DNA from 2 places in the Streptomyces sp. NPDC020845 genome. Region 1 is predicted to be linked to the other one. Evidence: riboswitches for the same ligand, from Rfam matches in the RefSeq annotation. Region 1 holds a riboswitch; the other holds the start of a gene.
What was found. A riboswitch is a leader RNA that binds a small molecule or an ion and turns the genes downstream of it on or off. The one in region 1 is predicted to bind S-adenosylmethionine.

Region 2: it holds a riboswitch for S-adenosylmethionine, as region 1 does, so the genes downstream of both, ACH4U7_RS05815 (aminotransferase class V-fold PLP-dependent enzyme) here and thrC (threonine synthase) in region 1, are expected to answer to the same signal.

What each region holds. Positions count from the first base shown of each region.
Region 1 is NZ_JBIRSJ010000009.1:183,749-190,906, forward strand. Features, by position in the region: gene ACH4U7_RS24430 (extracellular solute-binding protein) at 1-163, shown strand, start outside; gene ACH4U7_RS24435 (DUF3263 domain-containing protein) at 307-525, shown strand; gene otsB (trehalose-phosphatase) at 745-1,596, shown strand; gene ACH4U7_RS24445 (trehalose-6-phosphate synthase) at 1,669-3,129, opposite strand; gene ACH4U7_RS24450 (glucosyl-3-phosphoglycerate synthase) at 3,222-4,169, opposite strand; SAM riboswitch class I at 4,338-4,482, shown strand; gene thrC (threonine synthase) at 4,500-5,813, shown strand; gene ACH4U7_RS24460 (MoaD/ThiS family protein) at 5,903-6,181, shown strand; gene ACH4U7_RS24465 (cold-shock protein) at 6,627-6,833, shown strand.
Region 2 is NZ_JBIRSJ010000002.1:418,323-425,480, forward strand. Features, by position in the region: gene ACH4U7_RS05790 (NlpC/P60 family protein) at 1-826, opposite strand, end outside; gene ACH4U7_RS05795 (NYN domain-containing protein) at 1,131-2,492, opposite strand; gene ACH4U7_RS05800 (hypothetical protein) at 2,510-2,755, opposite strand; gene ACH4U7_RS05805 (rhomboid family intramembrane serine protease) at 2,927-3,640, shown strand; gene ACH4U7_RS05810 (Lrp/AsnC ligand binding domain-containing protein) at 3,637-3,918, shown strand; gene ACH4U7_RS05815 (aminotransferase class V-fold PLP-dependent enzyme) at 3,935-5,314, opposite strand; SAM riboswitch class IV at 5,525-5,642, opposite strand; gene trpD (anthranilate phosphoribosyltransferase) at 5,732-6,805, opposite strand; gene ACH4U7_RS05825 (cytochrome bc complex cytochrome b subunit) at 7,031-7,158, opposite strand, start outside.

The DNA.
Region 1 (7,158 bases):
GGGGACGGCGCAGTTCTACCCGGTGGACAAGACGTCCTGGGCGACGGTCCAGTCGGACCTGAAGAAGAAGCTCGGTTCGGTCGTCTCCAAGGGCGGCGACCCGGCGGGCGTGCTCAGCGAGATCCAGCGCCAGGCCGACGCGCTGGAGAGCTCGGCGGGCTAGCGATGCAAGGCGAGCACGGTCGGCAAGGCCCGTCCCGGGACGGGCATGCGGAGGAACACGCGGCCGGTCCCGGTAACGCTGCCGCAGCGCCAGACGAGGCAGTCGCGCCAGACGAGGCAGTCGCGCCAGACGAGGCGGCCGGGCTGTCCGAGCGGGACCGGGCCGTGCTCGCCGTGGAGCGGCGCGGCTGGCCGGGGCCCGGCGCCAAGGAGCGCGCGATACGCGAACAGCTCGGTATCTCGCCGACCCGCTACTACCAGCTCCTCAACGCACTCCTGGACGACCCCCGCGCCCTCGCCCACGACCCGGTGACCGTCAACCGGCTGCGCCGCGTGCGCGCGGCGCGGCGCGAACGCCGCTGACGCGGGCCGCCGCTGACCTCGCCGCCGCTGACCCCGACCGCTCCCGCCGCGCCACCGCCTCGCGCGCCGGTTCGGCCTGACGCGCAGCGCCTGGCTGTCCCGCCGGAGCTGTCAGGACCGGCGCCGGATGTCGGCGTCGGGCACCGGCCGCCGGCCCGGAACCGGCCACTGACGCGGACCGCCCCACTTCCCCACCCCCACGGCGATAGGGTCGGCCGCATGGGCAGCCACCTTCCCGCACCCACGACAGCGGCCGGCCGTGACGGCCTCGCGGCGATCCTCGAGCGGCCCGGAGAGGCCATCGCCGCCTTCGACTTCGACGGCACCCTCGCCGATATCGTCCCCGACCCCGACCAGGCGCGCGCCCACCCCGGCGCCGCGCCCGCGCTCTCCCGGCTCGCCCCGGGGCTGCGCTCCGTCGCGGTGATCACCGGCCGTCCGGCCGCCCTCGCCGTGGCGTACGGCGGCTTCGCCGAGACCGACGGCCTCGACCACCTGGTGGTCCTCGGCCACTACGGCGCCGAGCGCTGGGACGCCGCCGACCGTGAGATCACCGCCCCGCCCCCGCACCCGGGCGTCGCGGCGGCCCAGGCCGAACTCCCGGACGTACTCGCCGCGGTCGGTGGCGGGGGCGGCGCCACCGTGGGCGCCACCGTGGAGGAGAAGGGGCGCGCCGTCGCCGTCCACACCCGCCGCGCCGCCGATCCGCAGGGCGCCTTCGAGGCGCTGCGCGAACCGCTGCGCCACCTCGCCGAGCGGCACGGGCTGATCGTCGAGCCCGGCCGCCTGGTGCTCGAACTGCGCCCGCCGGGCATGGACAAGGGCGTCGCCCTCACCGAGTACGTACGGGAGACCGGGGCCACGGCGGTGCTGTACGCGGGCGACGACCTGGGTGACCTGGCCGCGTTCGCGGCAGTGGAACGGCTCAGGTCGCAGGGGGTGCCCGGGGTGCTGGTGTGCAGCGGCAGCACCGAGGTCACCGAGCTGGCCCAGCGCGCCGACCTGGTGGTCGACGGCCCCGCGGGGGTCGTGGACCTGCTGACTTCCCTGGCCCAGGCGATCGGGCACTGAGGAGCCCCGCGTGAGCCGCGGGCGGCAGACCTTTCCGGGCCGCGGGCGGCAGACCTCACCGAACCCCAGGTGTCAGGTCTCCGTCAGCTCCCGCAGCTGCGCGAGGAACCACTGCGCGGGCGGCAGCGCCGTCGCCGCGGTCACCAGCCGCTTCGTACGCTCCGCCCGCTCGCCGTCCCCCATCGACAGCGCCTCGTGCAGCGCCCGCGCCGTCGCCTCGATGTCGTACGGGTTGACCACCAGCGCGGCCTCGCCCAGCTCCGCGTACGCCCCGGCCTCCCGCGACAGCACCAGCGCGCAGCCGCGCTCGGAGACCACCGGCACCTCCTTGGCGACCAGGTTCATCCCGTCCCGGATCGGGTTGACCAGGGCCACGTCCGCCAGCCGGTAGGCGGCCAGCGACCGCGCGAAGTCGTCCTTCACATGGAGGGCGACCGGCTGCCAGCCTTCCGTGCCGTACTCGGCGTTGATCCCGTCGGCGACCCGCCGCACCTGCTCGGTGTAGTCGCGGTAGACGGCCAGGTCCTGGCGGGAGGGGTAGGCGAAGGCGATGTGCACCACGCGCTCCCGCCACTCGGGGCGGGTCTCCAGCAGCCGCCGGTAGGCCAGCAGCCCGCGGACGATGTTCTTGGACAGCTCGGTGCGGTCCACCCGGACCACGGTTTTGCGCCCGGGGCCGATCTGCGCGCGCAGGGCCGTCAGCCGCTCGTCGACGTCCGCGGCCCGGGACCGCTGGAGCAGGAAGTCCGCGTCCGCGCCGAGGCCGTGCACGCCCAGCCGGGTCTCGCGCCCGTCGAGGCGCACGGACAGCCGCGCGCCGTCCCGCACCACCTCCGCGCCGAGCACGGCCGCGGCGCAGTCGGCGAAGGCCAGGGCCCAGCGCTCGGTGAGGAACGCGGCGCGGTCACCGCCGAGGATGCCGCGCAGCACGCCCGCCGCCACATCGTCCGGCAGCAGCCGGTAGTAGTCCGGGGGCGCCCAAGGGGTGTGCGAGAAGTGGCCGATCCGCAGGTCCGGCCGCCGTTCGCGGAGCAGTCCTGGCACCAGCGCCAGGTGGTAGTCCTGGATCAGCACGGCCGCGCCGTCGGCGGCCTCCTGGGCGAGGGCGTCCGCGAAGGCCGCGTTGTACGCCTCGTAGGCGTCCCATTGGGCGCGGAACTCCGCGCCGAAGACCGGTTCGAGCGGCGTCTGGTAGAGCAGGTGGTGGACGAACCACAGCACCGAGTTCGCGATGCCGTTGTACGCGGCGTCGAAGACCTCCGGCGCGATGTCGAGCATCCGCACCAGCTGCCCGCCGGTGTCGCCCGCATCCAGATGCCCGGCCCCGGCCCTCCTGGCCGCCTCGCGGTCGCCGTCGCCCAGCGCCGCGCAGACCCATACGGCCCCGGCGTCCGGCCCTATGGCACTGAGACCGGAGACCAGCCCGCCGCCGCCGCGCTTGGCGTCGAGTGAACCGTCCTCCCGCAGGGTGTAGGAGACCGGGCCGCGGTTGGACGCGACGAGGACCTGTGCAGCACTGTGCTCAGAGGCCATGTCGCGTACCTAGCCACCTCATGCGTCGCGCAAACGTGCGTGCGGTTTCTTGCCCCTGTCGGCGGCCCCCGGCAGGGCCGAGGGCCGGGGCGTCACGCCGCCCGCCGCTCCACATACTCCGGGATCTCGATCATCGGCGGCCGCTCCACCGTGTCCACATCGCTGGTCCGCGCCACAAAACCGGCCTCGCCCCGGTCGAACTGGGTCAGCCGCGGTCGCACCAGATGCCCGCGGGCCAGCCGCAGCTGGGCCGTGCGGTAGATCGTGGCCGCCATCCGGCCGAGCGCCTGCGGGTCCTGGTGGCGGTGGATGCGCACCCCGAGGTCGACCTGGGCGAGCGCGTCGAGCCCGACCGTGTGCAGCGAGTCGACGAGAATGGCGAGTTCCACCCCGTATCCGACGGGGAACGGCAGCCGCTCCAGCAGCGAGCGGCGCGCCGCGTACTCACCGCCGAGCGGCTGTACGAAACCGGCCAGTTGCGGCCAGTGCAGATTGAGCAGCGGCCGGGCGACCAGCTCGGTGACCCGTCCGCCCTGGCCTACGGCGCCACCGAGCGGCCGGTCGTACATCCCCTTGACCAGCTGTACGTCCGGGTCGGTCAGCAGCGGGCCGACGATCCCTGAGACGAAGCGGGCGTCGAATTCGCGCAGGTCGGCGTCTATGAAGCAGATGATGTCGCCGCTGGTCGCCAGCAGCGAGCGCCACAGCACCTCGCCCTTGCCGGGCAGCGCCGGCAGCTCGGGCAGCAGGGAGTCCCGGTGCACAACCCTCGCCCCGGCCGCCGCGGCGACCTCGGCGGTGCGGTCGGTGGACCCGGAGTCCACCACCACCAGCTCGTCGACCAGGGGCGCGGCCTCGCCCATCAGCTCGCGGCGGATGGCCGCGGCGATGTCGCCGACCGTCGCCTCCTCGTTGAGGGCGGGCAGGACGACGCTCACGGTCCGGCCCGTGGCGCGCTTGGCGGCGAGCAGGCGCCTCAGCGGACGGTCGTCGGCGGACCAGGACCGCTCCTTCAGCCAGCGCTCGACATCTTCCAGCACGGCCATGCCTCCCTGTTGTGGGTCGCGCGCGTCAGCTGTGATCCATCTCGCGCTTCGGACGACTATCTCAACCATCCGGGCCTTCGGTTACAGTCTTGAACAGCGCACGTGACCGCTGTATGTCGGGGGTCCCGTGCGATAAACACGCCGGTTCGGCCGGCGTCATACCGCTCATCCAGAGGGGCAGAGGGAACGGCCCGTTGAAGCCCCGGCAACCCTCCAGCCAGTCCTGATTCGTCATGCGAAGCGGGGCCCGGCTAGGGAAGGTGCCAATTCCGGCTCGCGGCGAGATGCGCCGTGAGGAAGATGAGGAGAAAGGGCCTCGCCTCCATGGCTGTGCAAGCTGTCGAAAGCTCTACCGGTTCCACTGGTTCTGCCGGTTCCGCTGGTTCCTCCGTCTCGCTCGGCCCCGCCGTCGCCCTGTCCTGTCGCGAGTGCGGGGAGCGTTTCCCCCTCGGCCCCATTTTCGCCTGTGCGGAGTGTTTCGGACCGCTCGAAGTCGCGTACGACCTGCCGACCGGCGACCCCGAGGGGCTGCGCAAGCGGATCGAGGCCGGGCCGAACAACATCTGGCGCTACGCCCCGCTGCTGCCCGTCCCGGCGGACGTGGCCGACAAGCCGAACATCAACCCCGGCTTCACCAAGCTGGTGAAGGCCGACAACCTGGCCCGCGAGCTGGGGGTGACCGGCGAGCTGCACATCAAGGACGACTCCGGGAACCCGACGCACTCCTTCAAGGACCGCGTGGTCGCCCAGGCCGTCGAGGCCGCCCGCGCCTTCGGCTTCACCACCCTCTCCTGCTCCTCCACCGGCAACCTCGCGGGCGCGGTCGGCGCCGCGGCCGCCCGCGCGGGCCTGCGCTCCTGCACCTTCATCCCGCACGACCTGGAGCAGGGCAAGGTCGTCATGGCCGCCATCTACGGCGGCGACCTGGTCGCCATCGAGGGCACGTACGACGACGTCAACCGCTTCTGCAGCGAGCTGATCGGCGACCCGGCGGGCGAGGGCTGGGGCTTTGTCAACGTCAACCTCCGCCCGTACTACGCGGAGGGGTCCAAGACCCTCGCGTACGAGATCTGCGAACAGCTCGGCTGGCGGCTGCCGGACCAGCTGGTCATCCCGATCGCGTCCGGCTCGCAGCTCACAAAGATCGACAAGGGGCTGAAGGAGCTCATCGCGCTCGGCCTCGTCGAGGACAAGCCGTACAAGATCTTCGGCGCCCAGGCCGAGGGCTGCTCCCCGGTCTCCACCGCCTTCAAGGCCGGCCATGACGTGGTGCGGCCGCAGAAGCCGAACACCATCGCCAAGTCGCTGGCCATCGGCAACCCGGCGGACGGGCCGTATGTGCTGGACATCGCGCGCCGCACGGGCGGGGCGGTGGAGGACGTGAACGACGAGCAGGTCGTCGACGCGATCAAGCTGCTGGCCCGTACGGAGGGGATCTTCGCGGAGACCGCGGGCGGGGTGACCCTGGGCGTGGCGAAGAAGCTGCTCGAGAACGGGGTGCTGGACCCCACCCTCACCACCGTCGTGCTCAACACCGGAGACGGCCTCAAGACGCTTGACGCGGTCGCTCCGACGACTGGGCCCACGGCGGTGATCCGCCCGAGTCTCGACGCGTTCCGCGAGGCTGGTCTGGGCTGAATTGGCTCGGCTCATACCAGCTGGCTTGAATTCGCCCCTCGAATTCGCCCTCGCTTCCCGCAGCACTTCCCACAGAAGGTGAAACCCGCATGAGCGTCAATGTCCGGATCCCCACCATCCTCCGCACCTACACCGGCGGGCAGGCCGAGGTCAGTGCCGAGGGGGCGACCCTTGCCGAGGTCCTGACGGACCTGGACCGCAACCACCAGGGCATCGCGGCCCGCGTTCTGGACGACACCGGCAAGCTGCGCCGTTTCGTGAATGTCTACGTCAATGACGACGATGTGCGCTTCGCGGAGGGCCTGGAGACGGCGACCCCGGACGGCGCCGGTGTCTCGATCATTCCGGCGGTCGCGGGCGGCTGCTGAGCCGGTTCTGACCCCGCCCTGACCGCGGCTTAAACGGAATCCATAACCCCGGGTTAAACGGAATCGCCCCGTCCTGATAGAAACGGACGGGGCGATTCCGTGTCTTGAATCGCGATACAGTTGAGGGGATCCCCTAGCGTCGGCGCCTCGTCGGCCGCATATGAGAACTCGTCAACTTGTGCGTGAAGTGTGCGCGTGAATTGCCGGGTTAATCCCTTATGTCCGACCCGGCTTGCCCCGAATTCACGTGAATTTGCCACTTATTACCGTTCGACCGTCGCCAGAATTCTCGTCCGATTGACCTGTTGCACAGGGCAGTTGGACAGATACATTCAGCGGCGGTCGACGCGTTCCGGCGCACACCCCCCTCGACTCGGGGGGTGAGGTCTGACCCGGGTCCGCGGAGTGCGGTCCTGCGCAAGGGCCAGCAATAGGGGAGTTAGGAATGGCTCAGGGCACCGTCAAGTGGTTCAACGCGGAGAAGGGGTACGGCTTCATCGCGGTCGACGGTGGTGCGGACGTGTTCGTCCACTACAGCGCGATCCAGATGGACGGCTACCGCACCCTCGAGGAAGGCCAGCGGGTCGAGTTCGAGATCTCGCAGGGTCAGAAGGGGCCGCAGGCGGACATGGTCCGCGTGGCTGTTGGCTGAAGCGCGCCGACGCGAGGCAGCTGACTGGACTGTTCAAAGGGCCCGTACCCCCAGGGGTAGCGGGCCCTTTGACGTGACCGCAGACGATCACCGTCGTCGGCTTGTCCCACGCCCATGACCAGCGAGTCCTTCGCCGTAGCCCTTTGGGCGCTTGCACTCTAAGGGGTCGAGTGCTAATCATTGGCGTTAGCACTCTGAGAGTGAGAGTGACAGAAGGATCGGGTCGGTGAGGTCCGTCGGACCGTGCGGGGCAAGGAACCGCAAGGCAGACAGACCGTCCGTCGCGGGCGCCAGGCGCGGTCCGGAGCAATCCACCCCGTCTTGG
Region 2 (7,158 bases), on a different contig from region 1:
AGATACGCGGCAGGGAGACGCCGGCCTGCTTGTACGCCCAGCCGGTGAGGCCGGAGCAGTCGAAGGAGGACGGTCCGGTCGCGGCCCACACATACGGCGCGCCGATCTTCGTCTTGGCGGCGGCCAGCGCGGCGGCGGCGCGCTGCGAGTCGGGCACGTCGTTGCCGAGGTTGACCCGCTCGTTGGAGCGGTTGGCGCGCTCCTGCTCCTTGGCGGCGAGCGCGGCCCGCTCCTGGGCGGTGAGCGTGTTCAGGAGCTGCTGGGCCTTGGAGAGCTTGCCCTGGATCTCCTTCTTCTTCTCGCCCAGCGCCTTACGGGTGTCCTCGAGGTCCTTCAGCTTCGTGGACGCCTCCTGGCGCTGCTGCTTGAGCGTGCGCTGCTTGTCGGCGATCTTGCGCAGCGACTCGGCCTGCTTGCCGCTCAACTGACTGAGCGTGGAGGCCTTGTCGAGGTAGGTGTCCGGGTCGGAGGAGAGCAGCAGCTGCACGGAGGGGTCGATGCCGCCGGAGCGGTACTGGGCGGTGGCCATCGAACCGAGGCCGTTGCGGAGCTTGTTCAGTTCCTCCTGGCCGCGGGCCACCTTGTCCTGGAGCTCGCCGACCTGCTTCTCCAGCTTTTCCTTCTTCTCCTTGGCGCCGTTGTACTTCTCGGTCGCCCCCTCCGCCTCCTCGTAGAGCTTGTCGACCTGCTCCTTGACGTCCTTCTTGTCCGCCTTGGGCGCGGCCTGCGCGGCCTGGGACGAGAGGGCGACGGCCGCCGCGGCGGTCGCGGTGAAGACGGTTACCCGAGTGCGGCTCGGCTGCTTGGGTCGACGGTGGGACGCCACGGGGGCGAGCTCCTTCTTCCTCGAGCCGCCTACCGGGTGAGTGGGGGTCATGACCCCGGCTCCGCAGCATGCAGCGCACGCGGACTCGGCGGTACCCCCGCTGATATCCCCGATGGATGATCAACCGCGCGGAGGTTCGAGCCGACCTTAGTGACCTCGTCGTGATCCGTTCAAATCCCACTGCCAAAAAAGTCGGTCTTCGAGCGCATCTTTTACAAACATCACACATACCGTAACGGTCGGTTGACGCTCCGCAGGCGACAACGGCCATACGAGCGCCGCCCGACGCGTCGTACGGAATCACTTAAGTACGCGCGAGTCGCTTGAGCAACAGAGCGGACGAGACCGGTCGTGCCCCGGCCTTGGCCACCCCGTCGGCCACCTCGCGGTCCGTCGAGACCACGACCACCGGCCGGCCCGGCGGCTCGGCCCGCACCAGCTGCCTGATCAGCTCGTCCGCGGTCACCCCCGGCTTGCTGAACAGCACCCTCACCCCGCGCGGCGGCGCCAGCAGCACCGGCGCCGCCAGCTCCGCCCCGTCGAAGACACAGGTCATCTCGGCGCCGGACTGGGCCGCCAGCACAGCAAGACCGCCCAACAGCCGCAGCCGCTGCTTGTCCAGCGGCATCGTCGGATAGCCGGTCTTGGTGACGTTGTAGCCGTCCACCACCAAATGGGCCTGAGGCAGCGCCAGCAGCTGGTCCAGCAGCGCGGGGTCCATCTCCGACAGCGCCCTGGTCGCTATGTCCCGCGGCGTCATCTTGCCCGGCTGCACCGCGTCCACCGCGTCCGCCGGGCGCATCGACGCGGGCGGCAGCGCCAGTTCGCGCCGCAGCCCCTGCGCCGCTTCCAGCACCGTGTCCAACAGCAGCCGCACCCGCATGTCCTCGACGCTGCGCCCCTCGCGGGCCGCCCGCCGGCTGGCCTCCAGCGCCGACTCCGTCTCCGCGAGCCGGGCCCGCAGCCGCCGCGCCTCGCCCTCCGCCGTGGCCTGCCGCACCGCGGCCGCCGACCGTACGGACTCCAGCTCGGAGGCGGCCTTGCGCAGCGCCGCCTCGCCGCGCTTGACGTCGCTGAGCGCGCTGCGCAGCTTCCGGTGCAGCGCGTCCGACTCCTTACGGGCCGCCTCCAGCTCGCCGCGGGACCGCTCGGCCTCCGTACGCGCCGTCGCCCTCGCCTCGGCCAGCTCCTCGCGCAGCCGCCGCAGTTCCCGCTCCGCCTCCTCGCCGGCCCGCTCGGCGGAGGCCCGCTGCGCCTCCTCGCCCGCGGCCTCGACCAGCTTGACCCAGCCGGTCGGCCGCAGCACATAGGCCAGCGCCGCGACATCCTCCGGATCGGCGGCGGCCGGCGGCGACCCGCCCTCGATGGCCTCGGCGAGCTCCTGCTGCGTCTCCCGCAGCCGCCCCGCGATCCGCTGCCGGAAGACCGGATCGGACTCTACGGCGGCGGCCATCGCATTGCCCGCGAACTTCGCCCGGCGGGTCGGGGTGAAGCGGGCGTACTGCCGCAGCTGGGCGGGCAGCTCGGTGACCGTCAGCCCTCCGAAGGCATCCGCCACCAGGGCCACGACCCGGCGCCTGACCCCCTCCGGCAGGGGGCGGTCGAGCGCCTCGGCGACGCCCTCGGCGTCACCGGCCGACGCGGGGTCGCCCGTCCGCTCCACCACCTGTCATCGCTCCGTTCTCAGGCGCTCGCGCTCGCGCCCGGACGGTCGACCAGCTCGATCTGGTCGACCGCGTTGCACCAGCGGCAGCGCACCGACTCAATGGTCTCACTGACCACCTCGCGCTCCTCGATCCTCGGCTCCCCGCCGAGGTCGAGATGGACGTACTCGACAGCCTTCGTCGAACGCGTCACATCGAACCGGGTCAGGTTGCCGCACAGAGTGCAGCGCCAGCGAGTCTCGGCTGTCGGCAGGGGCACGGCCATGGCGTCATCGTCCTCATTGTCTTGGTCGCCTTGCTTCCACTCTGGCACTTGGCGTGCTGTAACCCTACGGCCTGAGCCCTGCCCCGCGCCGGGGCCGGTGCGCTCCCCGGTCCCACCCCGCGGCGGCGAGGCACTCTGGGCAGGTTGAGCCCGGTACGCGATGATCTGCCCATGATCGAGACGTCGGAGGGGCCCGGCCGCCGCCCCCTGATGACTTACGCCCTCATCGCGTCCTGCTGCCTGATCTTCGCCTTCGGACCGGCCTCCGGCCTCAACCCCGGCTACGGCACGGGAGGCGAGCTGCTGCGGGCCCAGACGGGCTACTTCGAACGGTGGGGGGTGGTGCCCAGCGCGCTGTGGAGCGGCGCGCCCGCCGAACCGCTGACCCCGCTGACCGCGCTGTTCGTCCACGGCAACTGGCTGCACCTGCTCGGCAACATGCTGTTTCTCTACGTCTTCGGGGCGATGGCCGAGGAGCGCATGGGGCGGATCCAGTTCGCGCTCTTCTACCTCGCCACCGGCTATCTGGCGCTGCTCGGCTACGCCGCGGCGCACGCCGACTCCACCCAGACCCTGGTCGGCGCCTCCGGGTCCATCTCCGGAGTCCTGGGCGCCTTTCTGTGGCTGTTTCCCCGGGCCCGGGTGACCAGTCTCTTCCCGTTTCTGTTCTTCCTGCCGCTGCGCTTCCCCGCCTGGGTGGTGCTGATCTTCTGGTTCGCGCTCCAGTGGCTGGCCGCCCGCGGGGCCGCCGACCGCCCCGGCGTCGCCTACCTCGCCCACCTCGTGGGGTTCAGCCTCGGGTTCCTCTACGCGTGGGCCCGCTTCGGGCGGACGACTAGAGTGAGCAGGGCAGTCAGGTCCAGCGAGGGAGAAAGCCAGCCGTGATCACTTCGATCGTGCTCATCAAGACCAGCGTGGACCAGATCCCCGAGATCGCCGAGCAGATCGCCGCGCTCGACGGCGTGAGCGAGGTCTACTCGGTCACCGGAGCGCACGATCTGATCGCGATGGTGCGGGTGGCCCGGCACGACGACCTCGCGGACGTCATCCCGGGCCGGATCAGCAAGGTGCCGGGCGTGGCCTCCACCGAGACCCATATCGCCTTCCGCACCTACTCCCAGCACGACCTCGAGGCCGCCTTCGCGATCGGCCTCGACGGCTGAGCCCTCTCGTGGGACGTCACCCGCGGTCCGGGACGCAGCGCCCGTCCTCGGTGCGGTAGCTCCACTTCGCACCGTCCCGGACCAGTTCCTTCACCGCGCCGACGAACCGCTCGACGTGCTCGTCCGGGGTGCCCGCGCCAAAGCTGACCCGGATGGCGTTCAGCGACCGCTCCCCCGGCGCGGCCTCCGGGGCCCCGCACTCGCCCGCCTCCCCGGGCTCGCCGCCCAGCAGCGTGCGCACCAGCGGATGCGCGCAGAACAGGCCGTCGCGTACGCCGATGCCGTACTCCGCGGAGAGCGCGGCCGCGAAATGCGAGCTGTTCCAGCCCTCCACGACGAACGAGATGACGCCCACCCGGGGCGCGTCATCCCCGAACAGCGACAACACCCGCACCTCGGGCACCTCCGCCAGCCCCGCGCGGACCTTGCCGATCAGCTCCCGCTCCCGCGCCACCAGGGACTCGAACCCGGCCTCGGTCAGCGCCTTGCAGGCCGAGGCGATCGCGTACGCCCCGATGACGTTCGGCGAACCGGCCTCGTGCCGGGCCTCGGTGGTGTGCCACTCCACGTCCACCCCACCGTGATCCTTACGGGCCACCTTGCGGCTGGCGCCACCGCCCGCCAGATACGGCCGGGCCTCGCTCAGCCAGTCCGCCCGCCCCGCCAGCACCCCGGCCCCGAAGGGCGCGTACAGCTTGTGCCCGGAGAACGCGACCCAGTCGACGTCCAAGGCCGCGATGTCCACGGGGTGATGCGGGGCCAGCTGCGCGGCGTCCAGCACGATCCGGGCGCCGTACGCATGGGCCACCTCCGCCAGCTCCCGCACCGGCCACAGCTCACCGGTCACATTCGAAGCACCGGTCACACACACCAGCGCGGCACCCGTGTTCGCCTCAGCTCGCCAGTCGGCCAGCGCCCGCTCCAGGGTCCGGGCGGCCTGCCTCGGGGAGCGCGGCGCGCTCAGATAGCCGACCTCGACGTCTTCTCGCTGCTGCCACGGCAGCAGCGAGGCGTGGTGCTCCGTCTCGAACACGAACACCCGGGTGCCCTGCGGGAGGGCGGCGGCGAGGAGGTTGAGCGAGTCGGTGGTGGCGCGGGTGAAGATCACCTGGTCATCGGGGCGGCAGCCGAGGAAGGCCGCGACATCCCTGCGGCTGTTCTCGAACAGATCGGTGGACAGCTGCGAGAGATACCCGGCCCCGCGGTGCACGCTGCCGTAGTACGGGGCGTAAGCCGCGATGTCGTCCCACACCCGCTGCAGGGCCGGGGCGCTGGCGGCGTAGTCCAGCGCGGCGTAGCTCACCTCACCGCCGGTGACGAGCGGGACGAGGACATCACGGCCGAGGACGGGCAGCGGGGCAATGGTTGCGGTGGCGGCAGCGGCGGTCGCGGACATGGCGAAGTCTCCCGGGGGGACGAAGTGGTGAATGCGTCACGCGCGGGCAGGCGGCAGCCCGCCGCCGGGCACGTGGAGAGGAAACTCACCGCACGGACGAGAGCCGTGCGAAATGAGGAAAAATCACGGAAAAGGGCCCGACGGCCCTAGCGCATTCGCTGCATCACGGAAGAACTCCCTCGACAACCAGGACCCCTGGGTTCCGCGAGGGGTCCGCGCTTGCCGCAGACCTCATTGCCTGCGACCTGGTCATCACCCGGGGCACCCCGCCACGGACGGAGGGTTGCCGGACAGCGGGCCGGGGCCGAAGTCGCTGTCACTCGTGACCTGCGCAGGAGTATGCCATGCCCCGTCACGAACCGAGACCCCTGTCCGCGATACGGACAGGGGTCCCGTGGGGCCTCTTGAGAATCGGGGCTACGCGTTCGTGGCCAGTACCCAGCGTTCCAGGGAGGCCCGGGCCGCGCCCGAGTCGATGGATTCGGCTGCCTTCTCGATGCCGACCGCGATGCGCTCCGTGAGGGGCTTGCCGCCCGGGCCGCCCTCCAGCGCGACCAGGGCGGCCGCCGAGTTGAGCAGTACCGCGTCGCGGACCGGGCCGCGCTCCCCGGCCAGGAGGCGCCGGGCGACGTCCGCGTTGTACGAGGGGTCGGCGCCGCGCAGGGCGTCCACCGGGACGAGGTCGATGCCGACGTCGCGCGGGTCGAAGGTCTCCTGGCGTACGGTGCCGCCCTCGACCACCCACACCTGGGAGGTCGAGGTGACGGTCAGCTCGTCGAGGCCGTCGTCGCCGCGGACGACCAGCGCGGAGGTGCCGCGCTCGGCGAGCACACCGGCCATGATGGGCGCCATCTTGGCGTCCGCGACCCCGGTGGCCTGGGCGCGCACTCGGGCCGGGTTGGTGAGCGGGCCGAGGAAGTTGAAGATGGTGGCGATGCCGAGTTCGCTGCGCGCGGTGCCGACATGGCGCAGCGAGGGGTGGAACTTCACCGCGAAGCAGAAGGTGATGCCGGCTTCCTCGGCGACCTCGGCCACCCGCCGCGGGCTCAGGTCCAGGTTGACGCCGAGCTTCGCGAGGACGTCGGAGGAGCCGCTGGCGGAGGACGCGGCGCGGTTGCCGTGCTTGACGACCTTCGCACCGGTGCCCGCCACCACGAGGGCCGACATGGTGGAGATGTTGACGGTCTTGGCCCGGTCGCCTCCGGTGCCGACGATGTCGACCGTCTCCCCGGGGACCTCGATCACGTTCGCATGCTCGTACATCGTGCGGACCAGACCGGACACCTCCGCCACGGTCGCGCCCTTGGCGCGCAGCGCGACCGCGAAGCCGGCGATCTGTGCGTCGCTGGCCTCGCCGCGCATGATCCGGTCCATGACCCAGGCGGTGTCGTCGGTGGTGAGGTCGTGGCCGAGCAGCAGCGCGTCGAGTACGTCCGGCCAGGTGCGGGCCGTCGCGCGGTTGTCGCCTCCGGCTGGGGTCACAACGTCCATGGTCCGCTCCTGGATCTCGGCTGGGCAGGGATGGGTCCGCGCAGTTCAGCTGTGCCGCGGCTGGCCCCTGGCAAGCCTATCGGCGCGGGCGGGGCACGCGGTCCCGTGCCCGGGTACCGGACGGACGGCAGCAGGACGGCAGCAAGCCGAGGGCCCCGGCCCGGACCGTGTGGTCCGGGCCGGGGCCCTGGTGTGTGGCGTACAGCTGAGGTGTTCGCTGAGAGATCAGTGGTGGCCGTGGCCGCTGGTGATCTCCCTGTACTCCTCGGTGGTCGGCTTGGGGATCACGTTGTCCTCGCCGTAGTAGCCCTTGGACAGCTTCGCCCGGAGCTTCTGCGAACCCTTTATCTTCC